One region of the Clostridium lapidicellarium genome, then DNA from elsewhere that is predicted to be linked to it. Evidence: riboswitches for the same ligand, from Rfam matches in the RefSeq annotation. Region 1 holds a riboswitch; each other region holds the start of a gene.
The links. Region 1 has a riboswitch for thiamine pyrophosphate ahead of tenA (thiaminase II). Riboswitches for the same ligand answer to the same signal wherever they lie in the genome.
Positions count from the first base shown of each region.

Region 2: linked by a shared signal. The riboswitch ahead of thiT (energy-coupled thiamine transporter ThiT) and the one ahead of tenA (thiaminase II) in region 1 are both predicted to bind thiamine pyrophosphate.
Region 3: linked by a shared signal. The riboswitch ahead of thiC (phosphomethylpyrimidine synthase ThiC) and the one ahead of tenA (thiaminase II) in region 1 are both predicted to bind thiamine pyrophosphate.

Region 1 covers NZ_JBGFFE010000014.1:3,747-14,872, forward strand. The annotation lists gene AB8S09_RS10050 (glycosyltransferase) at 1-696, opposite strand, end outside; gene AB8S09_RS10055 (glycosyltransferase family 4 protein) at 700-1,860, opposite strand; gene AB8S09_RS10060 (nucleotidyltransferase family protein) at 1,884-2,948, opposite strand; gene AB8S09_RS10065 (ABC transporter substrate-binding protein) at 3,422-4,423, shown strand; gene AB8S09_RS10070 (ABC transporter permease) at 4,386-5,141, shown strand; gene AB8S09_RS10075 (ABC transporter ATP-binding protein) at 5,156-5,764, shown strand; TPP riboswitch at 5,840-5,952, shown strand; gene tenA (thiaminase II) at 6,087-6,746, shown strand; gene AB8S09_RS10085 (ABC transporter ATP-binding protein) at 6,756-7,511, shown strand; gene AB8S09_RS10090 (ABC transporter permease) at 7,508-8,251, shown strand; gene AB8S09_RS10095 (ABC transporter substrate-binding protein) at 8,248-9,264, shown strand; gene AB8S09_RS10100 (bifunctional enoyl-CoA hydratase/phosphate acetyltransferase) at 9,491-10,396, shown strand; gene AB8S09_RS10105 (pyridoxal phosphate-dependent aminotransferase) at 10,442-11,126, shown strand, end outside.
Region 2 covers NZ_JBGFFE010000018.1:11,403-22,528, forward strand. The annotation lists gene AB8S09_RS11420 (ABC transporter ATP-binding protein) at 1-1,188, shown strand, start outside; gene AB8S09_RS11425 (GNAT family N-acetyltransferase) at 1,517-1,999, shown strand; TPP riboswitch at 2,176-2,274, shown strand; gene thiT (energy-coupled thiamine transporter ThiT) at 2,333-2,896, shown strand; gene AB8S09_RS11435 (thiaminase II/PqqC family protein) at 3,054-3,191, shown strand; gene AB8S09_RS11440 (class I SAM-dependent methyltransferase) at 3,728-4,636, shown strand; gene AB8S09_RS11445 (hypothetical protein) at 4,820-4,981, shown strand; gene AB8S09_RS11450 (glycosyltransferase) at 5,073-6,404, shown strand; gene AB8S09_RS11455 (hypothetical protein) at 6,482-6,745, opposite strand; gene AB8S09_RS11460 (MTH1187 family thiamine-binding protein) at 7,181-7,480, shown strand; gene AB8S09_RS11465 (PPC domain-containing DNA-binding protein) at 7,539-7,958, shown strand; gene AB8S09_RS11470 (hypothetical protein) at 8,052-8,102, shown strand; partial or broken gene AB8S09_RS11475 (RNA-guided endonuclease TnpB family protein) at 8,087-8,240, shown strand; gene AB8S09_RS11480 (Rossmann-like and DUF2520 domain-containing protein) at 8,587-9,435, shown strand; gene panB (3-methyl-2-oxobutanoate hydroxymethyltransferase) at 9,439-10,269, shown strand; gene panC (pantoate--beta-alanine ligase) at 10,284-11,126, shown strand, end outside.
Region 3 covers NZ_JBGFFE010000029.1:16,337-27,462, reverse strand. The annotation lists gene thiH (2-iminoacetate synthase ThiH) at 1-1,033, opposite strand, end outside; gene AB8S09_RS14310 (thiazole synthase) at 1,051-1,821, opposite strand; gene thiS (sulfur carrier protein ThiS) at 1,879-2,112, opposite strand; gene thiC (phosphomethylpyrimidine synthase ThiC) at 2,102-3,415, opposite strand; TPP riboswitch at 3,501-3,608, opposite strand; TPP riboswitch at 3,660-3,759, opposite strand; gene AB8S09_RS14295 (G1 family glutamic endopeptidase) at 3,828-4,766, opposite strand; gene AB8S09_RS14290 (HAD-IIA family hydrolase) at 4,973-6,217, shown strand; gene AB8S09_RS14285 (methyl-accepting chemotaxis protein) at 6,342-7,172, shown strand; gene AB8S09_RS14280 (alkaline phosphatase family protein) at 7,245-8,546, opposite strand; gene AB8S09_RS14275 (ArnT family glycosyltransferase) at 8,792-10,024, shown strand; gene AB8S09_RS14270 (response regulator transcription factor) at 10,059-10,754, shown strand; gene AB8S09_RS14265 (HAMP domain-containing sensor histidine kinase) at 10,744-11,126, shown strand, end outside.

The sequences.
Region 1 (11,126 bases):
CCCGTAAGTCAGGCTGTCTTCGAACCAATGCCATGAATTTTCAGAATGAGTTTTAAAACTATCTATGAGATACTGACATATATTTATTATTTCACTTTTTGCAATGTTCATCAGATCTTCCATATTTTTTACCGGTACATTGTTGACTTTTGAAATTTCAATACCGTTTAAATATCTATCCATAGGTTCTTTCATAACACCAGAGTTGTTTTTCCTTTCCAAAACCTTGTAAATAAGGTTTAATCCCAGCAGTGAATAGACTTTCCCCTTTATATTGGTCAATGAATTTATATTGGGAAGCGCCCTGTATATCATGGTTAAAGCTGCAGATTTTATGGATTGTGGTACACTTTCCGACTTGAAGGTATATCCAAGCGCCCACAGGCACCTTCCAAAACAGTCTTGAGATCCTTCTTCCTCTATAAAATTTCTATTGTAATCCATGAAATTTTTAAAAGTACCTTTTTTATTTTGGGCATACAACAAAAATGAACTGTATGTCAATAATAATTTTAAATATTTTTTGCTTTTGAATTTTTCATAGAGCATTACAGCTGTAATTAAAGCTCTTGAATTATCATCTGTAGTGTAGCCGGAGTTTGGATCAGGCACTGAAAATACACTGTGCTGGATGATTCCCGTATCATCCGTTGCTATAAAAAGTGGTACTGAGTTTTCTTCTTCAAAAATACGCATTTTTTACACCACCTGCTTTGTAATTTTACTGGTTTTAATTGTGTTTGAAAACAGATTCTCATATTGTTGTGCTACATAAGGCCATTTCATTTTTTTACCTGTATTAAACATCTTTTTTTCCATACTTTTCCTGGCCGTTGGATTATTCAACAGGTATAATATGGCTTTTGCCAGAGAGCTTGAATCCTTTGATTTGGCAAGCATTCCCCTTCCATCCTTTAACATTTCCTTGGCATATCTGTAGGGAGTTGAAACTATTACTTTTCCATATCCTGCGGCATAAGCCAGTGTACCGCTTACTGCTTGTTCAGTTGCCAGATAAGGTGTTACATATATGTCGGACAGTGTTAAATACTGTACTATTTCCTTTTTTGTAAGATATTTATTTACAAAACGTACGTTATCTTCTATATGAAGCTCTGAAACTAAATTTTGTAATTTGGTTCTGTAACTTTCTCCATGGGCTTTTCGTACACAGGGATGAGTTTCACCTAGTATTAGATAAAGTACCTTAGGATGGGTTTCAACTACCTGACTTATGGCTTCAATGGCATATTCTATTCCCTTCCCGGGATCCAGAAGCCCAAATGTGCTTATTACATTTCTGCCTTTGCAGTCTAATTTTTCTTTTAGGGTCTTTTTACTTTCTACGGCAATATCAGGTACACCGTGAGGTATTACTGCAATTTTATTTTCCGGTATGTCATACACTTGATTTAAGATTCCTATGGAATTTTCTCCCATGGTGATTATTTTCTTGCTTTTACTGCCCAATACTTTGAGTATTTCTCGCTGGTTTTTATTTGGTTTTGAGAGTATGGTATGAAGAGTTGTTATAAATGGGATTTTCAAATTGTTTATAAAATCCAGTAAATATTCTCCGCAGTCTCCTCCGTATATTCCGTATTCATGTTCTATAACCACTAAATCCGTGTTGGAATTATTTATTGAATTTGCAAGACGTATATAGGATTTTCTGTCAAACTGATTTAAGACAAAAGATACCTCATTTCCGTACTTGTAATTTTCATCGTTTATGGCAGCTATTTTATAATTGTCAGAAGGAAATTTGTTTTTTAGATTTTTGATCAAATCAGCAGTAAAAGTGGCTATTCCACACGCTCGGGGAGGATAAGTACTTAAAAAAATTATATTTTTACTCAATGGTATTCACCTCTTTAGTTTTTTTATATAGCAAGTAGATTGTTATTATCGTAATCATTTGAAACCTGTGCTGTGTTGAGCAATTTGCAATATTTGTCTATAGTACAATCTGATCCTATTATGGAATTTGCTATATTTACATTTTCGTTTATCTTTATTCTGTCCCAAAGGACACTTCTACTTATAGTACTCATCTTGTTTATTTGACAATTGCTTCCTATAACTGTATAAGGTCCTATTTGGGCGCCATCATCAATAGAGGAATTATTCCCTATGAATACCGGCCCTACTATTTTTGCGTTTGGTGATATTCTTACATTTTTATTTTTAAAGATTATGTTTTTTATATCTGAAATATTATTGGTTTTTCTGAATTTATTGCAGCTGCTGTGAAGTATATCTATATGAGCCTGTATATATTTTTTCAAAGTTCCCACGTCAATCCAATAGTCATTGTACTCATAAGCAGCCATTTTATAGTGCTTTTCAAGCAGCAGCGGGTAAATGTCCTTTTCTATTGAAATTACCTTATTTTTTGGAATTTCTTTAAAAACTTCCGGCTCAAATACATAAGCTCCAGCATTTATCCATTTTGAATCTGTTTCTCCTGCTTTTGGCTTTTCTTTAAAGGCATTTATATATTTATCGTGGCCAAATTCTATAACTCCATATTGAGAAGGATCTTTAACTTTTGTCATTGCAATGGAAACCGAAGCTCCCTTCTTCTTGTGGAATTTTACAAAATCTCTATAAGATATGTTGTCTACTATGTCGGAATTCAGAACTATAAATGTGTCATCAAAAAATTTTTCGGAATTTTTTATAGCACCGCCTGTTCCCAGTGGGATATCTTCAGAAACGTAGTCAATTTTTACTCCTAATTTTGACCCGTTATTTAAATAGTTTTTAATGTAATTTGATTTATAGCATGTACTCAGAACTACTTCAGTAACTCCTGATTCCTTCAACTTTGTTATCACTCTCTCTATGAGCGGTTTTCCCATAATTGGAACCATGGGCTTTGGTAACTTGTTTGTCAGAGGCCTTAATCTAGTACCTTTACCCCCAGCTAAAAGTAATGCTTTCATATTGATTCCTCCCTTGTGTTAATTAAATTTCTTATATTGAATAAACATTCCTGCTTGTTTTAATAAGAATGTTATTTCCCAAATAAATTTAAATTATCACACATAACTTTATTATATTAATGGAAAGCATGTTATATTCATGAATAGTATTTTGTCAGGTAACATTTATAACTATTGCTGTGCCCTGCATAACATAATGGAGGACCAGTTTAAGATATGAATTTAAAGTTATGGAATTTAAGAATGTTTCAAATTACCATGATATTATCAGTATTCACTGCCATGAATTGCTAGTAAATTTATTGTAGTATAATAAATTTATTATGTCAACAACAAATTTTTCTTTTAATTTATATTATTTACTGTTTATCCATGGAATGTAATCAATTTTGAGGCTTAATTGCAATTAAAATTCAAAAATAATGTTATAATAGAAAATATGATAATATTAAGTTGTTTTAAGGGGGATTTTTATGAAAAAGAAAATTGGCGTATTCATTATGGCTTTAGTGCTTGTAATATCCACTTTATTTGCAGCAGGCTGCTCCGGCAGTACGGACAGTACTTCGTCTGACAATTCCAAAAATCAGGCCATAAGGATTGCGGCTCTGAAAGGTCCTACTGGAATGGGAATGGCAAAACTTATGGAAGACAAACAGGATTATAACATAACTTTATATGATTCACCGGATCAAATAACCTCTAAACTTATAAATGGAGAGTTAGACGGGGCAGCGGTTCCTTCAAACCTGGCTTCTATTTTATACAATAAGACTAAAGGTGCGGTTAAAGTGGTCGGCATAAACACCCTGGGCGTTTTATACATTGTGGAAAATGGCAGTGCAGTGAAAAATATAGCGGATTTGAGAGGAAAAACCATTTATTCCAGTGATAAGGGTGCTGCTCCTGAATTCATATTGAATTACATATTGAGAAAAAATGGACTTGAACCGGGAAAAGATGTAATTGTAGATTATAAAATGAATCACAGTGATTTGGCAGCGGCAGTGTCGTCCCAAAAAGTCAATTTGGCAGTACTGCCGGAACCTTTTGTAACTACTGTAAAAATGAAGGACAAAAGCCTGCAGGTACCTATAAATTTAACTGAAGAATGGAATAAAGCTTCGGGTGGACAAAGTAAGCTGGCTATGGGTACTATTGTTTTCAGAAAATCATTTATAGATAAAAGGGGAAAAGATTTAGATAAGTTTTTAAGTAAATATAAAGATTCCGTTAATTTTGTAAATTCAAACAAATCAGAGGCTGGAAAACTGATTCAAAAATATGGTATATTACCAAAGGCCAAAGTTGCTGAAATGGCTATACCGAGGAGTAATATGGTCTTTATAAATGCGAAAGATGGGAAGCAAATTCTTCAGAAATTTTATGAAGTTTTATACCAGAGCGATCCAAAATCCGTTGGAGGAAAGATACCAGATGAAAATTTCTATTACAGTGGAAACAACGGCAATTAAAAAATTATGCATACTTCTTTTTTGGCTGTTTGTGTGGGAGCTTTGCTCTCTTTTTATAGGTAATTCGCTTATTCTCCCATCGCCTTTTGAAGTTATAAAAACACTTTTTATTCTTGCACGGGGAACTTATTTCTGGAAAAGTGTATTTAGCAGCATAGTGAGGGTGATTTTAGGAATTTTGATATCAATAGTCATAGGCATTGTATTGGGGGTAATTGCAGGTTTGAATAGACTTGTAGAGGAGATTTTGGATCCTCTTATAATTACAATGAAGGCAACTCCCGTTATGTCAATAATTATTATAGCCTTGATTTGGTTTACTTCATCCCATGTGGTTATTTTTACAGCTATTTTAATATGTTTTCCCATAGTATACACAAATGTTATTCAGGGAATAAAATCGGTGGATAAAGGTTTGATTCAGATGGCAAATGTATATAAAGTCAAAGGGAAGTATCTGCTGAAAGACATATATCTTCCCAGCATAAAAAATTATATTGTATCTGGCATATTGATGTGTCTTGGAATTGGATGGAAAGTATCGGTGGCCTCAGAGGTATTGAGTACACCTAATTACTCCATAGGATTGAATATTTTAAATTCTAAGACAACCCTTGAAACTCCCGAGTTGTTTGCATGGACTATTGTAGTTGTTATACTGAGTTTCACTTTTGAAAAGATATTCAAGTATTATTTATCCAAAAATTGTGCGATCTAGAGAGGATATTTTTTATGAAAGATGACGATAGATATGAAGTTATAATTAGGAATTTGAATAAATCCTATGGCAAATTGTCTGTATTTACGGATTTGAGTCTCAACTTTTTAAAGGATAGAATTACGGTTGTATTTGGACCTTCCGGCTGTGGAAAAACTACTCTTTTAAACATTATAAGTGGAATTGAAAAAGATTATAATGGAGAGGTATATTTGCAGAGCAATAAAATATCCTATGTTTTTCAGGAAGACAGGCTTATTTCACATCTTGATGTATATGAAAATGTGGCTTTTGTATTGAAGTCCAATATGAATAAAAATAAGGTCCAATCAACCGTAAATAGATTTTTGAATATGGTTGAATTGTGGGACTGCAGAGATAAATTTCCCCGGGAGCTAAGCGGAGGTATGAAGAGAAGGGTTGCGCTTGCCAGAGCTTTTGCCTATGATAGTGATTTGCTTTTGATGGATGAACCTTTTAAAGGGCTGGATAGTAGATTAAAGGGTGACATAATAAATAAGTTTTTATTGCTCTACAGGGAAAATAAAAGAACAGTTATATTGGTAACTCATGATAAGGAAGAGGCGAACAAACTGGGAGATATAATTTATTCACTGGATTGAATGGGGGCATTGATTAATTTTAATTGTTGTAGTATTATGAGTGTTGGTTTGGAAGTGTAAAATCAAATAATTTTACAATGATCCCGGGGGTGCTGGTGTTACTGGCTGAGAGTAGGAATTTAATTCTTAGACCCTAAATTGTACCTGATCTGGTTAATGCCAGCGTAGGAAGAGGTTACATTTTAAGTTAGCCAAATAAAGGTACAAACATTTGAGAGTTTGTACCTTTTTTATCCGAACAATATTAATATCAATTGACAATTAGCAGTTGATAGTTGTCAATTGTTAATTATCAACTGTAAATTGTAAATGGGGTGGTTATATGAAAACATCTGCAAGATTATACAAAAGTGTAAATACTATATGGGACTCTTATTACAGACATCCCTTTATAAAGGGAATGGCAGATGGAAGTTTGAAAGTGGATAAATTTAAGTTTTACATGATTCAGGACTACATATATCTTCTGGATTATGTAAAAATATATGCACTTGGAATAGTCAAAGCCAAGGATGAGAGAACTATGCAGGGCTTTTCAAAGATGGTGGACAATATATTGAACGGCGAGATGGATATACACAGGAGCTATATGAGAAGACTTGGTATTACAAGAAAGGATATAGAGAATACCGAAGCTAGTATGGAGAATATTTCCTACACGAATTACATGTTGTCGGTTTCACAGCTGGGAGATTTGACTAATTTAACGGCTTCCCTGCTGGCCTGTATGTGGAGTTATTTCTTAATTGGCAGTAAGCTGAGCAAAATAAAAGGAGCTGTTGAAAATAATTTTTATGGACAGTGGATAAGGGGGTACTCTTCAAAAGACTATGAAAGAGAAACTAAGTGGTTGATTGATTTAATCGACAGGCTGACTGTGAATATATCTGAAAATAAATTTAAGGAACTGGAGAAAATTTTTATAAATACCAGTAAATATGAAAGCATGTTTTGGGATATGGCATACAATAAGGGGATGTAATTTGTAATTATGCTGGAATTTAAAAATATAAGTTTTAAATATGACGAAGACCCTGATTTCATAATAAAAAATCTGAGTTTCAAGGTAAATAAAGGTGAATTTATAAGCATAGTGGGTCCCAGCGGATGCGGCAAGAGTACTATATTCAGGCTTATTTGCAAATTGGAGAAACCATTTGAAGGTGATATATTCCTGGAAGGCAGAAATATAAATACTTTAAAAGGAGGCTATATAGGGTATATGCCCCAGAATGATCTTTTGATACCCTGGAGAACTATACTTCAAAATTCTTCACTGCCTCTTGAAATCAAGGGTGGAGATATAAAAAAGGCCAGGCATGAAGCGGAAAAAATGCTTCAGGATTTTGGCCTGGAAAAGTATAAGGATAAATTTCCGAAGGATTTGTCAGGTGGTATGCGCCAGAGGGTGTCTTTTACGAGAACTCTTCTTACAGGTTCTAAGGTACTTCTTTTGGATGAACCTTTTAGTGCATTAGATGCGATAACGAGGCTTTCAATGCAGGAGTGGCTTCTGGATAAGTGGTCAAAACTGAATAAAACCATATTGTTTATAACTCATGATGTGGAAGAAGCTCTTTTTTTATCTACTAGAATATTTGTGACGGATGGAAGCCCCATAAGAAAATTCAAGGAAATAAAGATGAATCTGGGTTATCCAAGAAAAAGAGATATGATTGATACTCCTGATATTCTGAAAGTAAAATCAAAACTTATAGAAGAACTTAAAAAGGGGGCAAAATTTTGAAAAAATATAGATCCTCCATAATAATAAGCATATTGTTTTTTGCAGCATGGGAGGGAATTGCCAGATATATAGATGCGATGTATATACTTCCCTCGCCTACGGTGATAATAAAAAAAATATGGGAATTAAAAGATATCTTATTTTTGGTTCATTTGCCCGCAACCCTTAGTGTGACTCTTGAAGGACTTGGCATATCCGTAGTATTTGGTGTACTTCTTGCTGCTGCCATGAATATCAGCGAAAAAATACAGAGGGCTCTCTATCCAATTGTAATTGTAACTCAGACAGTTCCAATAACTGCACTTGCTCCAATATTTGTGCTGTGGTTTGGATATGGAATATGGAGCAAGGTACTGGTTACAATACTTATAACATTTTTTCCCATAACAATAAATGTATATGACGGACTTCGCTCTACAAGAAAAGATATGGAAGAACTTCTTTTTACCTATGGTGCCAGTAAAAAAGACATATTTATAAAGTTGAAATTCCCGGCATCGCTTCCCTATTTCTTTTCTGCACTTAAAATAGCAGTACCGCTGAGTGTGGTCGGTGCAGCTATAAGTGAATGGCTTGGGGCACAGGCAGGTCTTGGATATTTTAGCAAGAGGATGATGACACAGCTGGACGGCGCTGGAGTTTTTGCACCTATTGTAATATTATCTGTAGTCGCACTTATTATGGTTAAAATCATAGGTATTCTTGAAAATAAAATAGTGAAAGGAAGGAATGAAGCTTGAAGAAATCAAAAGTTTTGGCTTTTATGCTGTCAGTCCTGATAGTGGTGAGCTTAACAGGATGCGGCAGCAAATCGCCCCAGAGCAGCAGTGGAAAATTGGAAAATGTGGATTTGGTGCTTGATTGGTATCCGAATGCCATACATAGTTTTATATATGCGGCCATTGAAAAAGGGTATTTTAAAGAGGAGGGACTTAAAGTAAACATTAAGTTTCCGTCCGATCCTACAGATCCGCTTACCCTTCCGGCGGCGGGCAGGGCAACTCTTGGGATTTATTATCAGCCGGATCTTATAATTGCAAGGGCCAACCAGGGTGTGCCTGTAAAATCTGTCGGAGCAGTAGTACACACTCCTTTGAATGTAATAATAGCTTTAAAATCAAATAATATAAAATCTCCTAAGGATCTTCAGGGAAAAACTGTGGGTTATTCGGGAAATCCACTTAACACTGAATATGTAAAAACCATGGTTAAAAAGGATGGCGGAAATCCGGGAAATGTTAAAATGGTAGATGTGGGATTTGATCTCCTATCGTCAATGGTAACTAAAAAGGTAGATGCTACTACGGGAGGTCTTATAAATCACGAGGTCCTCATGATGGAAAATGAAAATCATCCTGTGAATTATTTTGATCCCTCTAAATATGGAGTGCCTAACTATTATGAAGAAGTATTTGTAACTAGTGACAAGACTCTTAAAGAAAAACCTGAAACCATTAAAAAATTCATGAAAGCTGCACAAAAGGGTTTTGAATATACAAAGAATAATCCAGATAAGGCTTTGAAAATACTTATGGACAACCAACAAAAAGGGAGTTTTCCCCTTAAGGAAAATGTAGAAAAGAAAAGTTTAAGCATACTTCTGCCTAAAATGGAATCAAAAAATGAACCTTTTCTGAGTCAGGATAAAAGTGTATGGCAGAACAATATAAACTGGTTTAGAAAACAGGGACTTTTGAAGAAAAATGTAAATCCAGAAGATTTTTATGTAAATATTCTGGTAGAAGATAAGTGATGTTTGAAACTTAAAAAACTTGATGCTGAAGAGGCAGAGAACTTAAAAGGGTTAATAGGATGAATTAATGCACCTATTGACCCTTTTATTAGTTTTTTTGTGATCTTTTTAAAGCTAAAGTGCCCGGTTGATGATAAAGTGGACATTGGTATAATATTTGCTCGTTGCAGTTATTGTGAGATAGTTTGCCAGTAATGTTTTGCACGAGAGCTGAAGGAGGAGAAGTATGGTATTTAAGAATTTTGCAGAATTGATTAAAAGTGTTCAAGGTTCTAGAAAAAGAAAAAGAGTGGCAGTAGTTGCTGCACAGGATGAGCATACTTTGATGGCTGTATTTAAAGCAAAAAGAAACAGTATTGCAGAGCCCATATTGATAGGTGACAAAATAAAAATAGAGGGAGTTCTGGAAAAATTGAAAGAACGCCTGGATGATAGTACAATTATTGACGTGGAAAATGACAATGCTGCGGCAGAGAAGGCTGTAGAATTTATACATCAGAATAAAGTGGATTTTATTATGAAGGGGAAAATCCAGACTTCTGATATTTTAAAAGCAGTGGTAAATAAAGAAAAAGGACTTGGAACAGGGAATGTTATGTCTCATTTTGTCTTTAATGAAGTTCCTAATTATCACAAATTAATGGTAACTACAGATGGTGGAATGATGATGTACCCAAATTTGGATGAAAAAAGGCAAATTATTGAAAATGCTGTCAACACACTTATTGCCATGGGGTATGAAAATCCCAAAGTTGCTGTTTTGGCTGCCGTTGAAAAGGTTAATCCTAAGATGCCCGAGTCCGTTGATGCATATATATTGAAAAAAATGAACAGAAGTGGAAAAATCAAAAATTGCATTGTAGAAGGACCTATTTCTTATGATTTGGCCGTGAGCAAAAAATCAGCTGAATTAAAGGGTTACAGCAGTCCTGTGGTAGGGGATGCAGATATTTTAATTTCTCCTGATATCACGGCAGGAAACATACTGGGAAAATCTCTCCTGTGTTCTGCAGGTGCAAGAATGGCAGGGTTTATTGTCGGAGCCAGAGTTCCCATTGTTTTAACATCAAGAGGGTCCTCCGCCGAAGAAAAGTACCTGTCTCTGGTATTGTCTGCAGCAGCCGTTAAATAGCAAAAAATGGCATTGCATGAAAGATGAAAAGAAAGGAGTGACATGATGGTATCAAAAGAAATGTATGAACTGGGAGCAAAACGTTCTGTAATCAGAGATCTGTTTGAATATGGAAAACAGAAAGCTGCAATTGTTGGGAAAGAAAATATATTTGACTTCAGTATTGGAAATCCGACTGTTCCGGCACCGGAATGTGTAAAAGAATCTATAATAAAGCTGCTGAAGACGAAAAAGTCAGATGAGATTCATGGTTATACTTCTGCACAGGGAGATTTTGAAGTTAGAAAAAATATAGCTGATTATATGAACGGTAAGTTTAATTGCCAGCTTAAGGCGGAGAATTTTTATATGACGTGTGGGGCGGCGGCCTCGCTGTCCATTACACTTAAAGCTCTTACTGTAAGTTCCGAAGATGAATTTATTATTATTGCACCTTATTTTCCGGAGTACAGAGTATTTATAAAAAATGCAGGCGCAAAGGTCATAGCAGTACCGGCGGATCCGGAAGATTTTCAAATTCAGGTGAATTTGCTGGAAAAAGCTATTGATTTTCATACAAGAGGAATAATAATAAATTCTCCAAATAATCCATCGGGTGTTGTTTATTCAGAAAAGACATTGAGGTCTTTGGCAGGTTTGTTGAAGAGGAAATCCAAAGAATATAAAAAAGCTTTGTACCTCATATCGGATGAACCCTATAGGGAAATTGTATATGACGGCATACAGGTGC
Region 2 (11,126 bases), on a different contig from region 1:
CAGCATAGCTTGGGGAAAAAACAGATGAAGGTAAAGATGAATTGTGCAGATGGGATCCAGGAATGCCTGGAATCTTTGAGGGATCTTAAGGCAAACAATGCAGAAAGGGCATATATGAATGAGCTTGATGTAAAAATTAAAGCTGTTGAAAAGCGTGCAATTATTACAGAACTTGGAACTGCTGTTTTTGTTGTAGCTGCACAGATGGTTTTAAAACTTGGAATTGCCACGGTTGCATTGGTTGGTGGAATACTTCTTGTGAATGGAAGTTTGGATGTTTTGACCTTTTTTATGTTTTTACTTTTAGTATCAAGATTATACGATCCCATGCAAATGTCACTGCAGAACCTGGCTGCAATTATTTCCGCCGATATCCAGTGCCAGCGTATGGATGAGATTCTTGAGCATGAAATACAGACGGGAGCAAAAAGCCTTACAAATAGAGGTTGTGACATCGTATTTAATCATGTTGCATTTGCCTATAATGGCAGTGAAATTGTACTGAAGGATATATCATTCACTGCCAGACAGGGAGAAGTTACTGCACTGATTGGCCCCTCTGGAGATGGAAAAACCACTGTATCAAGATTGGCTCTACGATTCTGGGATATCAGCAGAGGGAAAATTACTGTGGGTGGTATGGACATTTCAAAAATCGATCCCGAGACTCTCATGTCTCTATATGCTGTTGTTTTTCAGGATGTTACCCTATTTAATAATTCCATCATGGAGAATATCCGCATTGGCCGAAAAGATGCTTCAGATGAAGAAGTTATAGAGGCTGCAAAGCTGGCCCATTGCAATGAGTTTGTAGAGAAACTGCCGCAGAGATGGAATACTCTAATTGGTGAGAATGGTTCTGAACTTTCCGGCGGCGAGCGACAGAGGATATCCATTGCCAGGGCGTTCTTGAAAGATGCACCTATTATACTGCTGGATGAAGCCACAGCTTCTCTGGATGTAGAAAATGAAACTATGATACAGGAATCCTTATCCAGGCTTATTAAAAACAAAACAGTACTTGTCATTGCACACAGAATGAGAGCGGTAGCAGGTGTTGACAAAATTATAGTATTGAAAGATGGCATTGTAGCTGAGCAGGGTGCACCAGGCGAGCTGGCCGGAAGAAATGGAATATACAGGCATATGACCGGGATACAGATGGAGGCTGCTTCATGGAAGTTATAATGGTATATAATTTTGTTTTTTTGTATTTTACCTGCTCATTTGATTTTTGTATGTCATCTATTTCTATAATTGGGTATATGGAAATGATAAAATCCGGAAAAATTTATTTTTATATCTAAAGAACTAAAAAGCTAAAAAGCTTTAATTGCTGTTTTGCCAGTGATTAAGGCTTTTTAATATCTTTAATATATGTAAAAAAAGCTATTCAAAGGTACAGGATATTGTATAAAATGATATAATCTACCTGTAGCACTTAAATGTGTAGTAAAAAATATTTGAACAATATGTAGACAAATAGTAATTGTAATAAATAAAGGGGTTAATAAATATGAATATAAGACTTGCAACCATTGAAGATCTACAAGCCATTACTGCTGTTGAGTCAATATGCTTCCCGGCAGCGGAAGCTGCTTCAGAAAGCGATTTTAAAAAGAGATTAATTGTGTATCCTAATCATTTTTGGCTTTTGGAGGATGATGGAAGACTAGTTGGCTTTGTAAATGGAATGGTGACAAATGAATCAAAATTATGCGATGAGATGTTTGAAGATGCCAGTTTACATGATGAAAATGGTCAGTGGCAGATGATTTTTGGTGTAAATACTATCCCTGAGTATCGCAGACAAGGTTGTGCAGAAAAAATAATCGATAAGATTATTGCCGATGCCAGGACGCAAGGACGTAAGGGGTTAGTGCTTACCTGCAAAGAAAAACTGCTGCACTACTATGCAAAATTTGGTTTTAAAAATGAAGGGATTTCAGAATCAACACATGGCGGAGCAGTTTGGTATGATATGCGTTTGACTTTTTAAGTTGATAAATTTCTAATTTAGTGCCATGTTTTGAGATAACAAAATGCCTATGAATATAATTATTCAAGAAAAAGGAATAGATTGAATTAACTCAGGGGCAAATTGGAGAATATCTGAAAAAGGTGTATTGAAAATAACTTGATTCTTTGATATAATACTTCTAACACAAAAAACAATATGAGCTTTAGGGGTGCTATTTTAGCTGAGATGGATAATCTAAACTCTTTGAACCTGTGAGGTAAACCTCGCGTAGGGAACAATGCTCAATAACCATATTTTCTGTTATGGCTATTGGACATTGTTTTTTGTTGTATTTTTTAGGAGGAAAAAAATATGCGTTCAAAAAGTAAGGTTTTATTCATTGTAGAAGTGGCACTATTTTCAGCACTAGCTTCAATATTAGATTTATTCTCGTTCAAAGCCTGGGGACAAGGTGGCAGTATTTCACTTCAAATGGTACCAATATTTATCATGTCTTTCCGTTGGGGATGGCGGGGTGGATTAAGTACTGGTTTAGTATTTGGTCTATTACAACTGATAACTGGGTATGTAATTAATCCTATTCAAGGACTGCTAGATTATCCTATAGCTTTTACATTAGTTGGACTATCAGCAATCACAGCTAAATCTGTCTATAAATCGGCTAAACAGAAAAATAAATTTAGAATGTTTTCATTCATAACTTTGGGATGTTTCGTTGGAAGTTTTGCTCGGCTCATTATTCATATTATCTCGGCTATGATTTATTTTGGTGCAGGAGCACCAAAAAATCAAGCAGTTTGGGTTTATGCAATAATTTACAATACTTCTTATGTTTTTCCTAGCTTTGTTTTTAGTGTAATCTTAATTTCTATACTAGTTCAAGCACGAGAAGAAATTATTTTTTATAGAGTATAATCAGTTATTTTCCCATCAAAAAGTGCTATTTATATGTTTTATTATCTGTAAGAATTCTCGATTTTAGGTGATGGCATTGCGTATCACTATGATTAAAACTACAAATATTTAAGAAAGAGATGTTTATGGGATTCATAAAAACAACTTTGTCATTGAAATGGCTAATGGAACATTGCCGGAAAACAAAATGAAATGGTATCTTATTGAAGATAGTCTTTTCCTTAAAGAATATGTTAAAGCGTGTTCTGTGGGCATATTTAAGGCAAAAAATATGAGTGATATGAACTTGACATGACTAACAAAAATATGAAAGGTCATTGGATTGGGGTTTTTAGTTCTGTTAATGATGGTACACAGGTTGAATTTACAGAAGAAGTATCAGTAAATAATCCTATAATGAATTTGTTTGCAGGTTTTATCTAAAAAGGCAGCAATTATGTTATATAGAAGATTTAAGAAAAGAATTAGGTGAATAAATTCAAATCTGAAATAGAGGGCATTAAGTAAGAGTTAATTCACTATATTAAATTTATATATATTAATTTATAAATTTAATATATATGGATGCTCTTTGAAAATTGAATAGTGTGGTGTCCTACGATATGAGTATTTTCAATGTTTAGTCGTATGTATTGGATTTCATTGATTTGTATGATATAATTTTTTTTGCTTAGTAAGTCAAATGATTATATAATGCAAAATATTAGCCTTATATAAAAATCTACTGAATGTCAAAAGTTTATAGTGATATAAGTGATATATGTGTTTAGAAAAGCTAAATATATATTTTTATTATTAAGATATTTTGAATTACATGAAAGGAAAAGATATATGGATGTATTGATGAAATTGGCAAATGAAATTATCAGAAAACAACTAAAAAGTAATTCGTTGAAGAATATTTTTTGTACCGATGGAAATCAACTCCATTTTAATAATAATACTAAAGATAGTATAGAATTCTTTGGACAGAAATGGAAGAAATTATCTGAATGTGACAAAGAGTATATTATAAATGCTCTTCTGAAAGGATTTCTTGAAAGCTTTTATAATGTAGATCAATATATTAGCTTTAAAGACAAAGATTACTTAGAAATTAAAAAAATATATATATCATTGTTTCAAGATATAACTAATGATTATATGTCAGTACAAGAAATTGAAGAACGTCATTATAAGAGAATTCGCACTTTTATAAAAAAAACAAATCGAGTTGTTTATAAAATAAATCATAATGCAAATAAAAATGCTAAAAGTTTTATGTGTTCCGAATATTCTTCCAAATTTCAAATAAGGTTACTAGGCATAAATATTTGTACATTGAAAGAGCCAATATTAGATATAGGTTGTGGTGAACAGGGGAATTTAGTCAAGTATTTAAGGAAAAATCACTTGAGGGCATATGGAATAGATAGATTACAAGAAAATACTGGATATTTTAGAAGCATTGATTGGCTAGAGTTTGATTACTTCCAACTAAAATGGGGTACAATTATTTCGAATATTTCATTTAGTAACCATTTTATTCATCATTTTACACAAAATGATGGTATAGATATTTTATATGCTCAAACCTATATGAAAATATTAAAATCATTAGATAATGGAGGGAAATGGATTTATGCGCCATCAGTTCCATTTATTGAAAATTTATTGCCCAAAGATGAGTTTAGTGTTCAACGTATACAAATTAATGAATCATTTAGCAAAACAATAGTTCACAAATTTCTAGTTTTATGAAGTAAATAACGTATACTTGAAATGAAATATAGAGGAGATAGAGGTATGACAGAATTTTGGAAAGTTGTTGAGCCACATAATAATATAAAAATAAACCTCCATTTAAATTTATAATGATAAAATGTCAAAAAAACTATAATTATATAAAAAACTGAATTGTTAATTGATAAGGAGCGAAATGTTATGAGTAAATACACTGCTTTATGGGAATACATTCAAAAGAATGGCAGCTCATCAATGAAGTTATCTTTCGATGAAATACATGATATTGCAGGAAGTGGGATAGATCATTCTTTTTTAAGATATAAAAAGGAACTGGCAGTGATTTTTAATAAAATTATTTGACTGTAAATTCCAAATATTGCGGGAATCGATAGACTATTCTTTTTTGAGATACAAAAATGTGCAAACAAATGATATGTTAAAGGTGAATTATATGGCTGGTAAAAGAAAATTACGAATCGTTTTTTCTGTTGTACTTTCAGATGCCGGTGAAGCGACTCGTGCATTGGAAATAGCGAATGGGATCAAGGATTATTGTCCTGATAATTATGAATTGAATATAATATTTTTATCTAATGGAAGCAAATTTGAACAAAAGGTGGTTTATAATGGATTTAAGATTCATAAATGCTTACCCGTGCTGCCAGGAGTAGGTTTCCGTCAAGATCTAAAACCTACAAAAACTAATTTAATCGGTGATATGAAACTTGCAGGTGAATTATTGAGAGGTGAGGTTCACGCATTTATTGAATTAAAACCAGATGTAGTTATTCACGGATTTTACCCTATAGCAAGTCTTGCTAGAAGAATGGTTAATAATCCAATATTAGGGATATGTTATTTACCTATACCGTTACAGGAGAATATTTTTGCCTCTACATTAATGAAAGATATTCCTGATGTGATTAAACCTCTCACATATCTTCCTTTAAGGCTTCGCAGAAAAATTATAAAGCTGATTCCCAAGTCTTTAAAAATGAGAGCCCCAATTTTTAAGCAGAGCAATATTATTAAAGCTCTTGATGAGTTTAAATGGAATAAGGAACCAATAAATAATTTGTTTGATATGCTTAGGGCAGATTTGACAATAATAAATGACTTTAAGGAATTTTATAAAGATGATATACTTCCAGATAATTACAAAATTGTGGGACCGTTATATGCACCTGCTTCAAATAATATTGAAATAGATAAAAATATACTGAATATATTTAATCGAGAAAATGAAAGGTTGAAAATTTTTTGTACTCTGGGGAGTTCAGGGGAAAAACAATGTTTATTTGAAGTCATGAAGGCATTAAACCAAGGAATAGGAAAGAATTGGAGTGCGGTGATTTTGGCCCCTGAAGCTGTATGCCCAATCGATGAAGCAAAAGCCTATGCAGGAAGTAATCCTAATATTTATTTAACAGATTCATTTGTACCAGCACCGCTGGTAAATTCACTTGCAGATATAGTCATCTCTCATGGAGGTCAGGGAACTATACAAACCGCAATAGCAAGTGGTACCCCGGTCGTCGGATTTGCAATGCAGCCGGAACAGCAAATAAATCTTGACAATATAGTTATAAGAGGAGCAGGCATACGTATACCGATAAACAGGTGGAGTTCACATAATATACAGTCTTCTGTAAATAGAATAATTAGAAAACCATCTTATAGAGAAAATATGAGAACATTAAAAAATATTTTAAATTCTATAAACGGCAGGAAAAACTCGGCATTTGCTATCTGGGATTATATGTTAAAAAAACTGCCGAAATGATAAATTGTCCAAAACAATTGTCTATGAAAGAAACTAGTTTTGACAGTTTATATTATTTCATGTACTTGTCCACCAATTCATAGCATCTTTCTTTTGTTGATTGGGCTAATGAGTTGGTATATAGTATAGATTCCATTGTCCCTCCTTATATTTTCTGTTGCTTTTTCAGTATCGTTAAAATCTTTAAAACCTGCTTCGATATTGTCTAATTTATTTATATATTCCTGTTTTTTATTTTCTTTATTCAAATTATTATTTGGTTGGTCGATTTCTGGGCTGGTTTTTTCTTTGACCTTTATGGTATTTCCATTTATAACAAAACCGTTGTTGAGGTACTTCACACTGGGCAGCCTGGGACTGCAGGTTCCTATACCAGAAGTGGTCCTTCAGCTCTTTTTGCTGTTTATACCAGTTAGGATAACTCCAGGCCGCTCTCCTTTGACCAGCCTTTTCTTTCATAGTTTGCTGTATTCCACAATTTCGAGGCCGCATAGGTCAGGTATCCAAGAACTATTTTTTCTTTTTTTTGTCGGATTTAATGTGAAATTAACTACCCTTTTTTATGCTGCTCACCCTCTTTTCTTGTATGCCAACTATTTTACACTCCAAACAATATGATAATCTTATAATGTACAGCTATCATAATTAAATTATATTATACAACGATAATACATACTATTAAGTTTTCAATATAAAACATATACCAATTTATTGCTGCTGAAAGATCCTTTCTTTTTGCGGCAAATTGTTTTAAAATGAACTTGGAGGTGTTGAACTTGGCTATAGCACAGGTAACAATTGTACCGGTTGGAACAGGATCTACAAGTGTAAGCAGATATGTGGCCAATTGTCACAAAATACTTCAGGATGAAAAACGTGTCAAATATGAATTAACCCCTATGGCTACAGTATTTGAGGGGGATTTAGATGTTATTTTGGAAGTTATGAGGAAAATGCATGAAATTCCTTTTCAAAATGGTGCTAAGAGAGTTATTACTTCTATAAGCATAGATGATAGAAGAGACAAGGATGCATCTATGAGTCAGAAGCTTAATTCGGTAAAAGAAAAGCTGTGATATATGAATTTTGTTAAAAAATAATTATATTCTGTAATATATTATGAGGTGAGCATAGTTGGATTATAAAAAATTTAACGGCAAAATATTATTGAGGCTTGATAAAGGTGATGAGATAACAGAATCTGTTTCAAAGGTCTGTACAGAAAATAATGTAAAATTTGCTTCTATTGATGGAATTGGTGCCTGCGGCAGTGCAACATTGGGTTATTATGAACCTGATACAAAAGTTTTTACAAAAAAGGTATTTGATAAAGGCGATTATGAAATAATCAGTCTTATCGGTAATTTCAGCTTATGCGATGGGAAACCTTATGTTCATATGCATATTTCCATATCAGGTTCGGATTACAGGGTATTTGGAGGACATCTTATTTCTGCAGTTATAAGTATAACAGGTGAAATTTTACTTACACCAGTTGGTGATGTATCCAAAAAATATGACAGTAATGTAAGAGCTGAGATTATAGATTTTTAAAAATATAAAAGTTTTCTATAATAATATAAAAATCATAATAGGTTATTTACTGAAGTAAATAGCCTATAAATTTATCCGAACAAGGAACAAAAATTGTATTTTGCTAAAACTTTTGGCTGTGTCAGAACAAAATACCTAAATTAAAGTCTATGATTAAGATAAAACAGCACGGAGAGTTCAATCGAATAATTAAATCCTGTACTGTATCCCAGGTGCCGAGCGGTAAATTATGTATCTATATTAGTTGACACGGAGATTAAAAAGTTACCTGAAGTCAATAAAAGCTTTAAATATTTATTATAGGGCTATCAATGATAAAAGAAAATAATACTGGAGATGATATTATTTACAAAATTATAATAACAACAATTATTACCGTGCTGAATATGTTTATTTCGAAATCATATACTCCAATTTTTAATTATAACAGTAACTATAAAAATATTACAAAAGTTTCATATACAATCTGCAATTCGTAATTTGAATATTTGAATACGAAATCGACTTGTGATAAAATTAACTTTGGGTAGTATCATTTTTGAACTGCACCGTAAGTGTTATTAAATTTAATATAAAAGTCAAAGGGGAATTGGTATAAGCTATTTACTACGAAAGAGACGGTGATGCTGTGAAATTGAGTATCGGTTTTATTGGTGCCGGAAAAGTAGGCGTAAGCTTAGGCAAATATTTTAGTATCAATGCATTAAATGTAAAAGGCTACTACAGCAGGAATGTAAATTCAGCAAGGGAAGCAGCCGAATTTACAGAAAGTAATTTTTATGTTGAAATTGGTAAATTAGTTGAAAGTTGTAATGCTATTTTTATAACAACCCCCGATGACATTATAGAAAAAATATGGAACCAAATTAGAAAATATGACCTGAAAGGCAAGATTATATGTCATTCAAGTGGTTCTTTATCTTCATCAATCTTTTCATGTATTAACACTTCAGGCGCATTCGGATATTCTATCCACCCAATGTGTGCTTTTTCAGATAAATTTACTACTTATAAAATTCTAAAAAAAATTTATTTTTCAATTGAAGGGGATTTTAAGTACTTAGAAACTTTGGTTTCCATTTTTGACCATATAGGAAATAAAGTTATTGTACTTGATAAAAACAAAAAAACTTTGTATCATCTTGCAAACGTTACAGTATCTAATTTAGTACTTTCACTTTTAGATATAGGATGTCAGTACCTGAAAAACTGCGGGATTGATAAAAAAGATTGTATAGGTGCATTGATGCCCCTAATTGAAAATAACATACAAAATATAAAGAACAAGGGCTTTACAGATGCACTTACGGGACCTGTTGAAAGAGGCGATGTTGGGACATTGAGACGTCATCTCAATGTTATACCTCGGGAAGATCTGGAATTATACAGGCGTTTGTCCATGAATCTGGCTCGATTATCTGAAAAAAAACACGGCAGGAGCTACTATAATTTAATAAAAAAAAAATTTGGAGGTTAGAAAATGACAAAGAACAGGGCTTTAACTTTTATGGATGCGAAACAGAAGAATGTCAAGATTACAATGCTTACTGCTTATGACTATTCAATGGCGAAACTTATAGACGAATCCGGTATTGATGGAATTTTGGTTGGTGATTCACTTGGAATGGTTTGCCTTGGCTACAAAGATACCTTGAGTGTCACTATGGAAGATATGATTCACCATGTAAAAGCAGTTTCAAGGGGAGTAAAAAATGCATTGGTGGTTGGAGACATGCCCTTCATGTCATATCAAAATTCCATATATGATGCGGTAAAAAATGCCGGAAGATTGATACAGGAGGGACATGCAGATGCTGTAAAACTTGAAGGCGGCTCATCGGTTTGTGAACAGGTGAAAGCTATTGTAAAAGCTCAGATTCCAGTTATGGGACATATTGGGCTTACACCACAGTCTGTAAATGTATTTGGAGGATTTAAGGTTCAGGGTAAAAATGAAATGAATGCCAGAAAAATAATAGAGGATGCAAAAAAACTGGAAGATGCAGGCGTGTTTTCTATTGTACTTGAAGGTATTCCCTATAAATTGGCGGGAATCATTACAAAATCTGTATCAGTCCCTACCATTGGAATAGGTGCAGGCAAATATTGTGATGGACAGATACTTGTATATAAGGATATGCTCCAGTTGTTTTCCGACTTCAAACCCAAGTTTGTGAAATATTACGCAAATGTTGGACATGTTGTGAAGGGGGCATTTGAAAATTATATAGAAGAAGTTAAAAGTGGAGTTTTCCCGGACGAAGCTCATAGTTTTAAAATGGATGACAGTATTTTGGACAAATTGAATTAAAGGAGAATAATACAATGAATACAGTACATGAAATAGATGAAGTAAGAAATAAGGTTAAGATGTGGAAAAGGGAAGGACTTACCGTTGGGCTTGTTCCCACCATGGGTTTTCTCCATGAAGGCCATGAAAGTCTTATTAAGAGAGCAGTTTCGGAAAATGATAAGGTTGTTGTAAGCGTATTTGTAAATCCTGCTCAATTTGGCCCGAATGAGGATTTTAAAATTTATCCAAGGGATATTGAGAGGGATGCCAAGTTATGTGAATGTGCAGGGGCGGATTTGATTTTTAATCCCGAGCCTTCAACTATGTACTGTGAGGATGCAAGTACGACTGTCAATGTGAAAGGCCTTACGGAAGAGCTGTGTGGAGTAAGACGGCCCGTCCATTTTGGAGGAGTTTGTCTTGTCATTTCTAAACTTTTTAATATTGTAACACCTGACAGGGCCTACTTTGGAGAAAAAGACGCACAGCAGCTGGCAGTTGTAAAGAGGATGGTAAGGGATCTCAATTTTGATGTTAAAATAATAGGTTGTCCTATAGTGAGGGAAGCAGATGGACTTGCAAGAAGTTCGAGAAATGTCTACCTTTCAGAAGAGGAAAGGAAAGCAGCTGTAGTGCTCAGCAGGAGCCTTGATGGGGCAGAAAAAGCTTTGAATTCGGGAGAGAGAAATGCCAGTAGAATTAAAGAGATAATTTCCCAAAAACTCAATTCAGAGCTGCTTGCCAGAATAGATTATGTTGAAGTTGCAGACAGTGTGAATCTAAAACCCGTTTCAGGTGATATTGACGGCAGTGTTCTAGTTGCCATAGCTGTTTATATAGGAAAAGTAAGGCTTATAGATAATTTTACTTTTAGA
Region 3 (11,126 bases), on a different contig from region 1:
GACTTCTTTTATCGGAGTTGTCGAATTGCATTTCACCTGGATTCTTTAGCGTGTGGCCTCCAACTTCCGTAGTCACGCCCGCAGACATTTTTGTTACCCCGAGAGGTATGAGATTGTCTCTTGTCTCTCTGGATTCCCTTGTAGTTATGTTGGTACCTGATCTTGGAATAAATAGTTTGAGTGCAAGAAGTATCTGAACCATATTTTTATCGTTTATTTCATGCAGATCGTTGAAGGAGCCGGCATGGGGTCTTATTCTCGGAACCGAAAAGTTTACATCAACTCCGGGGAATTTTTTCTGGATATATGCACCGTGCAGTCCGCCAAAGAAAGCTTCCTGTCTCCAGTCATAGAGGCCGTACAGCGGACCCAGTCCTACTGAATATATACCTGCTTCACAGGCTCTTTCTGGAGTTTCAAGCCTATATCTGTAGTTTTTCTTTGGACCTCCAAGATGAACCTTTGAATATACCTCCTGGTTGTAAGTCTCCTGGTACATGGTCAGACTGTCTGCACCAGCTTTGACAAGTTCTTCGTATTCTTCCTCTTTGAGTGAATATATTTCGAGACATATCGAACTGAAATACTTGTTCATTATTTTTACACAATCTCTTATATAGGAGACAGGCGAATATTTTCTGGATTCCCCCGTTAAAATTATTACATGTCTGAATCCCATATCGTGTACAGCTTTTGATTCTGTGTCAACTTCATCGAGAGTAAGCACTTTTCTGTTTATTTTATTTGTACAATTATATCCACAATAAGCACATTTGTTTGAACAGTAGTTGGCAACGTACATCGGAGTGTACATGACCACATTTTTCCCAAAGTATTTAAGTGAAAGCCTGTGGGATTTCTGTGCCATTTCTTCCATATGCTTTTCGGCAGTAGGGGAGAGAAGGGCCAGAAAGTCCCATTTATCCAGTTTTTCTTTGTCAATTATTTTTTCAATCTGCCTATCTGTCACTTTTTCAAAGAAGTCCTGGTAATCAAAGTCTTTGAATTTTTGTACTACATCATAAAAAGTCATTTTAAACATCTCCTATTTTATCTTAAAAACCCTGTAAGTGGGGATGAGGCACTGGCGGTTTCTTTTTCGGCACCGGGTCTTGAAAGAAAAGCTTTTCTCCCTGCCTGTATTGCAAGTTTGAATGCATCAGCCATAAGTACTGGATCTCCTGCTGTTGCAAGGGCCGTATTTGCAAGTACCGCATCTGCACCCATTTCCATGGCTTCTGCAGCGTGGGAAGGTTTGCCTATACCTGCATCTATTACAATGGGAATATCTATTTCATCAATTATAATTTTCAAGAGTTCTTTGGTTTTAAGTCCTCTGTTTGTGCCTATGGGAGCACCAAGCGGCATCACTGCAGCAGCGCCGGCATCTACCAATCTCCTTGCATCCATTAAATCTGGGCTTATGTAGGGAAGCACAACGAATCCTTCTTTTACAAGAGCTTCAGTAGCCTTTAAAGTTTCATAATTGTCGGGAAGAAGATATTTGCTGTCCGGAATAACTTCTATTTTAACCCAGTTGCCGCAGCCGATTGCTTTGGCCAAATGTGCCAGCCTTATGGCTTCCTCTGCATTTCTTGCACCGGATGTATTTGCCACGAGTATGCAGCTTTTATCTATGAAATTCAATATATTGTCATCCGGGTCCGTAGCATGGATATCTACACGTCTCAGCGCTACAGTTATAATCTGTGCACTGGAGCTTTTTATGATGTCAGGCACTATTTTGTTTGAAGTAAATTTACCAGTTCCAATAAAAAATCTGCTTTTTATCTTTTTATTTGCTATTGTAAGTTCATCCATAAATTAAAATCTCCTTTTATTTGATCTGTTTGTATGACAATGTAACATATAAAATATTTAACCACCTCCAACATAGCGTATAATTTCCACCTTGGAGCTGCTTGAGAGCTTTTTGGATTTATACTGCTCTTTGTCTACCAGTTCCAAATCCACTTCAACTGCTACTGTTTCCGCATTTATGTTTAATTTATCAAGTAATTGAGATACAGTCATACCTGAAGCAAGATCCATCTTTTCTCCGTTTACAAACATTTTTCCACCTTCTTTCCAAAAGCAGTTTTTAGTCGTCATCCCGAAGTATATTTATGTTTTTACCTTCCATGACTTTGTTCATATTTCTTACGGCACACATTTTACCGCACATGGTGCAGGTTTTTTTATCTTCTGGCATTGAACTTTCCCTATATTTTTTGGCTTTTTCAGGATCTATTGAAACAGCAAATATCTTGTCCCAATCAAGCTTTCTCCTGGCTTGAGCCATTTCATTGTCCCAGTCTCTTGCACCTTTGATTCCATTTGCAATATCTGCGGCATGTGCAGCTATTTTTGCAGCTATGATTCCGTCTTTCATATCTTGAAGGTCGGGAAGCCTCAAGTGTTCAGCAGGGGTTACATAACACAGGAAATCCGCCCCGTGAGCCGCCGCAATGGCACCACCTATGGCACTTGTAATGTGATCGTATCCAGGAGCTATGTCCGTCACTATTGGACCGAGTACATAAAAGGGGGCATCATGACACAGCTTTTTTTCAAGCTCCATGTTGGCTTCTATTTCGTTTAATGCCATATGACCCGGACCTTCTATCATTACCTGTACATTTCTTTTCCAGGCTCTTTTTGCAAGTTCGCTTAAAGTCATTAGCTCCTTTACCTGGCTTGGATCCGTAGAATCTTTTATACATCCGGATCTGCATGCATCTCCCAAACTTATGGTCACATCGTATTTCTCACATATGTCAAGAACTCTGTCAAAGTATTCATAAAAGGGGTTCTCTCTGTTGTTCAAATTCATCCAGGCATAGAGTAAACTTCCCCCTCTCGATACAAAATTCATAAGTCTTGGATTTCTCTTGAATACTTGTGCAGTTTCTCTGTTTATTCCAGCATGGATAGTCATAAAATCAACGCCGTCTTTTGCATGGGTTTCTATTACGTTAAGGAGTTCTTCAGCAGTTATGTCTTTCAATTCTTTGTCATAAAAACCAACTGCATCATAAATCGGGACAGTACCTATCATGGCAGGGGACATGGCTATTAATTTACTCCTGAATTCTCTTGTCTTTCCAAAGCAGCTGAGATCCATGATGGCTTCGGCCTTCATGTCTATTGCTTTTTTTACTTTGTCAAGTTCCAGGTTTACATTGGAGCAGTCTTTTGAAATGCCGAGGTTGACATTTATTTTCGTCTTCAGTCCTTTTCCCACACCTTCTGCACTTAATTTTTTGTGGTTTTTGTTGGCAGGGATGACAACTCTGCCCCTGGACATGCGATACATGAGATCACTCACATCCATCTTTTCTTTCTTGGCTACAGTTTGTATTTCCTTGGTGGCTATACCTTTTTTAGCTGCATCCATTTGAGTTGTATAATTCATTTTTTATCATTCTCCTTTTAATTTAATATATAAAAAATGAGAAGCAAAATGCTTCTCGTAGGGTAATTAAAACTTTACATGTTTTAAGACGGCATAAATTATCCCTACGTTGGCATTATCCAAATCAGGTTATGAGGGTAAAAGATAACATCTTATTCTCAGCCCATTGATACAGGCTCCCCTATAACATAATATTTGATTTTTTAAAAAAAGGAGTGTTTGCATGCAAACACTCCCTGAATATACATATTAAGCATTTGATTCCTTACGGTAGTGTTAACTACATCAAGTTCAAAGAGTCAGGTTCAACCTTCTCAACCATATTGGTTCCTCCACAAACAATTTTATTTTCTTTTATTGACTTTAATATAACATAAATTACATGTGAAATCAAGATATATGTCACAGAATATTAATAGCCAACTGCTGACGATGGTTGTCTGAAATTAGGATAACCACCTGGGTGTCTAGAAATATGCCTTGGAAAATCAATAGATCTGCGTCTGAAATTTTGAGCGTTATTGTTATAGCTTGAATTGGTAGTTGTGGTAAATGATTCGCCGTCTGTGCCAATTTCAGAAGGATAGATCGCGATGTTTCCACTGCCTGATATCATGGCAACAGGATGGACGTTGTTGCTGGAATTTTTCAAAGAGTTTTCATTGACTTTGGCCGATTGATATTTTACCGTATCGGTATTTGCCAATGGAAGCAGCTGGTTGTACTGGTTAGAAGGATCTTCGCTTATCCATTCTGCCGATGTACCAATTCCCTGTTCATAGGAAGAATCGAGTTCTGTGGATATGGTCTTAGTTTCTACCTTACCATCGGGTTCAGCTGCAGTAAATGTTAAATTCCATGTGGAATCTGAAACTTTGGATATACTTACATTAATGACTGATCCCATGGGAATGCTCAGTATATTTTGAGCAGCATACGGAAGCTTTTCCCAGAAAACTTCTGCAGTAGGTTGTCCATTTTTTATTTCCTCTATAGTTCCAATCTGGAGAAGATCTTCAGAATTTACCCCTCCAAGACCTATCCACTGTGCAGCTGAAGCACTTTGCCTGCTGCTTGAAATTCCAGGTACTGTCCAACTTCCGGAAATACTTGTATAGCTGCTGCCTTTAGACATAGGTACAGATATATATCCTGCCCAATTACCGGATTTTTCAGTATTGGATGGAAGATTCGCGGTATTTACAGCACCGCGCTGCTGGTAGTCCTGAATCGAATGGATTGTAATACCATTGTTGAATTGTTCTTTTGCAATTACAGGACCGGGTACACTTCCCAATATCATAAATAATGCCAGCAGCAGGATCTGCAGCCTTTTTAAAATATTCTTCATTAGATGGTTTTCCCTCCCTTTATATTTATATCAAATTTATTTACTATTTATAGTTTCTCGCTGGCATATTACAAAACCGTGTTAATAATATTGCCATATTGTAAATTTTTTTGAATGAATATGATACTGCGGGATTATGCTATAATAAATTTAATGATGGATATAAGACTCAATGGATGAGAATAAATTTTGAAGGAGGAGTTACCGTGATAGCTGATAAATTTGATGTGTTTTTATTTGATTTGGATGGGGTCATTTACATAGAGGGTAGTCCTCTTCCGGGAGCAGTGGAATCCCTTAAGATCCTTCGTGAAATGGGAAAGACAATTAGATTTTTGACAAACAATCCCTGCACGACGCAGAAAAAAATGGTAGAACGTCTGAAAAAAATTGGGATAGAGGCACATATTGAAGAGATAATTACTGCGGGCCAGGTGACGGCCCAGTATCTAGAAAGGGAGAATATAAAAACTGCATTTATCCTTGGAGATGAGAATTTAAAATGGGAATGCAAACAGGCAGGTATTGAAATTGACAGTATAATTAACGCAGAGGCGGTTGTAGTTGGGTGGGACGATTCACTGTGTTTTGGGGATATTAAAAAGGCAGTACAATTGATTGATAACGGTGCAAAATTTATTGGGACAAATATCGATAGAAATTTTCCAGGTAAAAAGGGTCTGCTTCCAGCAGCCGGGGCAATTGTGAAGGCTGTTTGGACGGCGTCGGAAAAGAAACCTATAATTATAGGAAAACCCTATCCATATATGTTTAGAAAAGCTCTTGAAGATTTAAAGGCATCCTCCAAAACAATAATGATAGGGGACAACTATTTTAGTGATATTTTAGGAGCCCATCAGACGGGAATATCAGCTGTCTTAATATCTGAAGGGAAAGCGAATAAATTCCCTTCAGCCAGAGATTTCCGTAATCCAGATGCTGCTATTCCGAATTTAAAAGGACTGTTTGACGATGATGTAACAGTACGGAAGTGGATTTTGCCTCACTTTCCATGGCCGAATGATGGTGTCAAGGCAGGTGTTGCAGGCGTCATATTTGATAAATCAAGAAAAGTACTTCTTATGAGACGTGTGGATAATGGATTGTGGGGAATTCCTTCAGGTCATGTGGAACCCGGAGAAACGGTAGAAGAGGCAATTGTCAGGGAAATCAGGGAAGAAACCGGTTTAAAAGTAAAGATAAACCGTTTGATTGGAATTTATTCCGATCCGATTTCACAGGTTTTCTCTTATCCTGACGGTAAGATAGATCACTTTATTACAACTTGTTTTGAATGTGAAACTGTAGGGGGAAAGTTAATTAAAAGAGGTGAAGAGACACTGGATGTGAATTATTTTGATCTCAGCCATCTGCCTAAAAACCTTTTGCCGATGCATCCAACTTGGCTCAGGGACGCCATTCATAAAGAAAAAGGTTCCTATGTACGTTAAAAGGTTATGTTATCCGGAACTTTGCCGATAATATAATTATGAAGAATCTAATATATGGTTGTATATTTCGATTGTATGCGGTATGAGTATGTAATAATTATTTTATAAGTAGGAGATGTTTAATTTGGATGAAAAATATGTAGAGTTTGCTAAGGCCACATTGGATTATTTGCCGGATTTTTTTGATGAACAAGTGTCTGTTGCCCTTACTGACACGGAAAAGATCTTGAAGTTCAAGGAAAATGATAAACTGCCGGTGAAATTACATGAAGGTGATCCCCTTCCGGAATATGCCGCCCAGGTAGTCAAGGAGGGTAAATCTCTGATAAAATACATGAATGAAAAAGGTGAGGGGATACCATTTATGGTATATGTGATCCCAATAAAAAACAAAAATAATGAGATTGTCGGAACTTTCCTGCTGGCAAAGAATTTTGAAATGAATAAGAAAATTGGAGATCTAACCAAGGAACTTTCTGAATCACTTGAAAGTATATCGGCTGCTATAGAAGAGTGCACCGCCAGTGTCCAATCTGAAACGGAAAATAATAATAATGTGATTTCTGAACTGTCCAAGACGGATGAAAACATGAAAGGCACCAATGAAATCATAAAAATCATAGATGAAGTATCAAGTCAAACAAATCTTCTGGGACTAAATGCCGCCATAGAAGCCGCCAGGGCAGGCGAAGAGGGACGGGGCTTTAATGTAGTCGCACAGGAAATAAGGAAGTTATCCAACAGGAGCTCTGAATCTACAAAGCGCATAAGAGAAATACTGGATAACATAACTAAATCTGTTCAACTCATCAACAGCAAAATAAAGGAATCCAATAAATCTTTTGAAAGTCAGGCGGCAGCTTTTGAAGAAATTTCTGCCTCTATTCAGGAGATAGCACATAATTCCGGCGTACTGAAAGAATTAACTGATTCGAAACTTCATAATGCCATATGAAAAGCCCTCATATATATAATATATAATAAAATGAAGCGTACCAGCTTGTATAAATTCTGGTACGCTTTTTCTTTATTCCAATATCTCGTTTATAATTTTTCCGTCAGCGTCTTTTAGCTCGATTCCCAGTAATTTTGCTATAGTTGGTCCTTCATCAACAAGGTTCATGCTGTCTATAACTGCTCCATTTTTTATTCCCTTACCCCTCGCCATAAAAACTGTTGTATAATTTTTCCTATAGGGCAAATATCCGTGGGTGGCCCTTGTAATATTGTGAAATCTGTCTTCTTCCCCTGGTTTTATGTGTCTTATGATGTCCTGATCTATATCGTCCAGAAAATAAAATCCTTTTTTTGCTTCAAGCATGAAGGTACAGTTGGGATCGGCTCCCAACCTTATTACAGCATCTTTCCTGTATATTTTTTCAATGCATTGAATTTTTCTGTTGAAATTATATATTAGGGAATAGACTTCATCTGCCAATAATTTATCATCTCTATTTTTTAAATAAATATAGGCACATCCGTCACAATTTTTTGCTATTGCCTGGTAGCTTTTTATTTTTCCTTTTTTATCTACGTCAATGTATCCTTTGTTTTTCAGCAGTACATTCAAGTCTATAATCTTGTCCTCGTCCATACTGCTGTGATCACCTAAAATTATTACTGTACTGTCTTTTATATCATTTTCCTTTAGAACATCTATTATTTCGCCGAGCCTTTTATCATGCCTTAGGAGTGCATCTTTTGCCTCTTTGGAATAAAATCCGCTGCAGTGCCGCATGGAGTCAAGATCAGAGTAGTGGACAAATACTATGTCGGTTTTTTTATTTTTTATAGTGTATAAAAATGACTGATGGGTAAAATCATCTAATTCAGGTTCTTTTATACCATTTCTTATAAAACCGAATTTTCGATTCAGCTGAAATTGAAATAGGGGGCTCCCGTTTAACATGGATACGGTGGCTTGATTCTGCCAGGATCTATTGGCAAAGACCTCCGGCATATTGTATTGTATTCTGGAATTTGCTGTAACCGGCCAAAGGAGAGCTGCCACTGTCATTCCCCGATCTATTGCCAGATCATATATAGTACTTCCCTTTATATATTTTCTACTCCAGTACCAATCCGGTGATTTTCTGTTTGGCTGCAGCAGGGTATTGTTCACTATTCCGTGATTTTTAGGGTATTTTCCTGTCACAATACTGGTGTGGGCTGGATAGGTCAAAGAGGGATAAACACTATATACATTTTTACAGTAAGAAGCCCGGGAGAGAAATCTTTTAAAATTAGGCAGGGAAGAAATATAGTCAAAATCTAAAGTAGAAAGTCCGTCGAAGGATATTATATATAAGTGCTTTGTAAGTCTTTCCATCCAGAAATTCCTCCTGATAATAATGATTTTTGGATACTAACAATTTTACTATATCACTTGTACGTTATAATTGTATTGCATATTTATTAAGAAATATTAATAATGCAATTTATAAATATAATATATAATATATAATAGCAGTATGGTCTTGTAATCTTTATAAAATCTTCATATGTTTTATAGTTAATTCTTTAAAAAAATTTTTTAAAATAGAACTTGAGATGAAAATCAAGAGGAGGATTATTATGGAAAAATATTACAGAAAAGCTGCCTTTCTTGGAATTTTAATTAGCGTACTCTGGGTGATTTTTGTAAACACACAGCCATTTTCAGATTTTGCCTATTATGATGGACTGGCAAGACAGATAGCACTTGGAGGGCCCTGGGGTGATACCTATACTTCTGTGGGATATCCTATTGTGCTGGGGTTTGTATATAAAATTTTTGGCAGCAGTTTGGTATCAGCAAAAATCTTTAATTTAACACTTACATTTATAAACTACATACTTTTTTATAAAATACTGAAAAAAGCAGACCTTGCTGAAAAGAAGCGTAGATTCATATACGGCTTATTTGTTGCCTTCCCCAGCAATATATTTTACAATAGTGTTCTGGCGGTGGAAATACTGTTTACTACCATACTGCTTCTAATGACATTCCTGTACTTTTATGATGTCAGATACAAGTATATCCTGATTGGCATATTGACAGCTGCAGGTGCCATGGTGAAACCATTTTTCATAGTTTTTCCATTTCTGATCTTTATGGTTGAATTGTGTCTCAAAATGAAGTTTTGGGTGGTATTGAAACATTCAATCACCGTATTTATAATAAGTGCCATAGCCATATCACCGTGGCTGTATAGAAATACCAAGCTTTTAGGACAGTTCACATTTATATCCAATAATAGTGGAATAGTACTTTATGTAAATAATAATTCCCAAAATAAATACGGCATGTGGATGGATGCCAGAAATGTGCACGATTCCATTGTAAAAAAGACCGAGTATATAAATGCAAATGCCACGGAGAAAAACAGGATGCTTTCCAGTGCGGCACGAAAATGGATAGGGTCACATCCTGCAAAATTTGTTCAGCTCGGGTTCAAACGACTTTTTATTACCTATATTGGTTTTAGTGAAATAGACTACAGTTTCAACGGTGCAAACATAAACCCCGTTTTCAAATTCATATTTTCATTTTATGCCTATGCTGCAAGATATCTGGTGTTTATTCCTGCACTGATCATGATTGCTGTATACAGCGTAATAGTGATTAAAAAATTTTTTAATAAGAAGCCTGTGGATCGATACTTAATATACAATCTTATTTGCTTTTACATGTTTGCCGTTGTGTATTTTGTTTCCGAAGGTCAGCCCCGCTATTCATTTCCCTGTACATTTACATTGGTTTACCTTTTCTCCTGCTTTATGGAAAGAACCAATTTTGTCAGATCTGTAAAAAACGTAAAATTATAGAACATGTTATAATAAAATCAAGGGGGACATTTGTATGAAGGGACATAGTGTGCTGGTAGTAGACGATGACGAGGACATTCTGGATATAATAAAAATTTATCTGCAGAATGACAAATTTGAAGTAATTACTGCCTGTGACGGAAGATCGGCAATAGAAAAGCTGAAAAAACAGGATGTGGATTTGATAATATTGGATATAATGATGCCGGGGCTGGATGGACTGCATACCTGTCTTGAAATTAGAAAAGAGAAAAAAATACCCATAATAATGCTTTCTGCGAAAGATGATCCAAGCAGCAAGATACTGGGTCTTGATATAGGTGCTGACGATTATGTTACCAAACCCTTCAACCCGCTGGAACTGGTGGCCAGGGTAAGATCTCAAATCAGGAGATATTCGGATTTCAATAGCGGCAAACTCCGGGAGAAAAATAAAATTGTTATAGATGACCTTACAATAGATACTGAATCGCATGAGGTGTTTGTCGGAGAAAATTCAGTTGAGCTTACTCCAATTGAGTTTTCTATTTTGAAGGTGCTTGCTGAAAACAGGGGAAGAGTACTCAGTACGGAAACTATATATGAAAATGTGTGGAGTGAACCTTTTTACAATTCCAAGAATACGGTGGCAGTTCACATAAGGAATATAAGAGAAAAAATAGAGATAAATCCGGGAAAACCCAAATATATAAAAGTGGTCTGGGGAGTAGGTTATAGAATTGATAAGTAAAATAAAGGAATTTTTCCCTAAAAGCATATCAAGGGAACTTATTATGATCAACATGTTCAGTTTTATAGTGCTTGTAATTGGAATAACTGTTTCTGTCCAAATCATAATTTCTGATAAAAGTAACACCCAGAATTTTATCAATGCATCAAATGATACTTATGTGCAGGTTGTAAGATATGTTAAGTCCACTGATCCTCAAAATAATTATTATATAGACGATCTTGCAAAATTGAATAATGTAAATATAGCAGTTGCTGATCTGAAGGGCAATGTAGTTCTTAGATCAAATGGGGTAAAAGACAGTTATATGGATTTGAACTCCCATACTGGAAAAACAGTACGTGAATTATATGATTTGAATATATCAGGAAA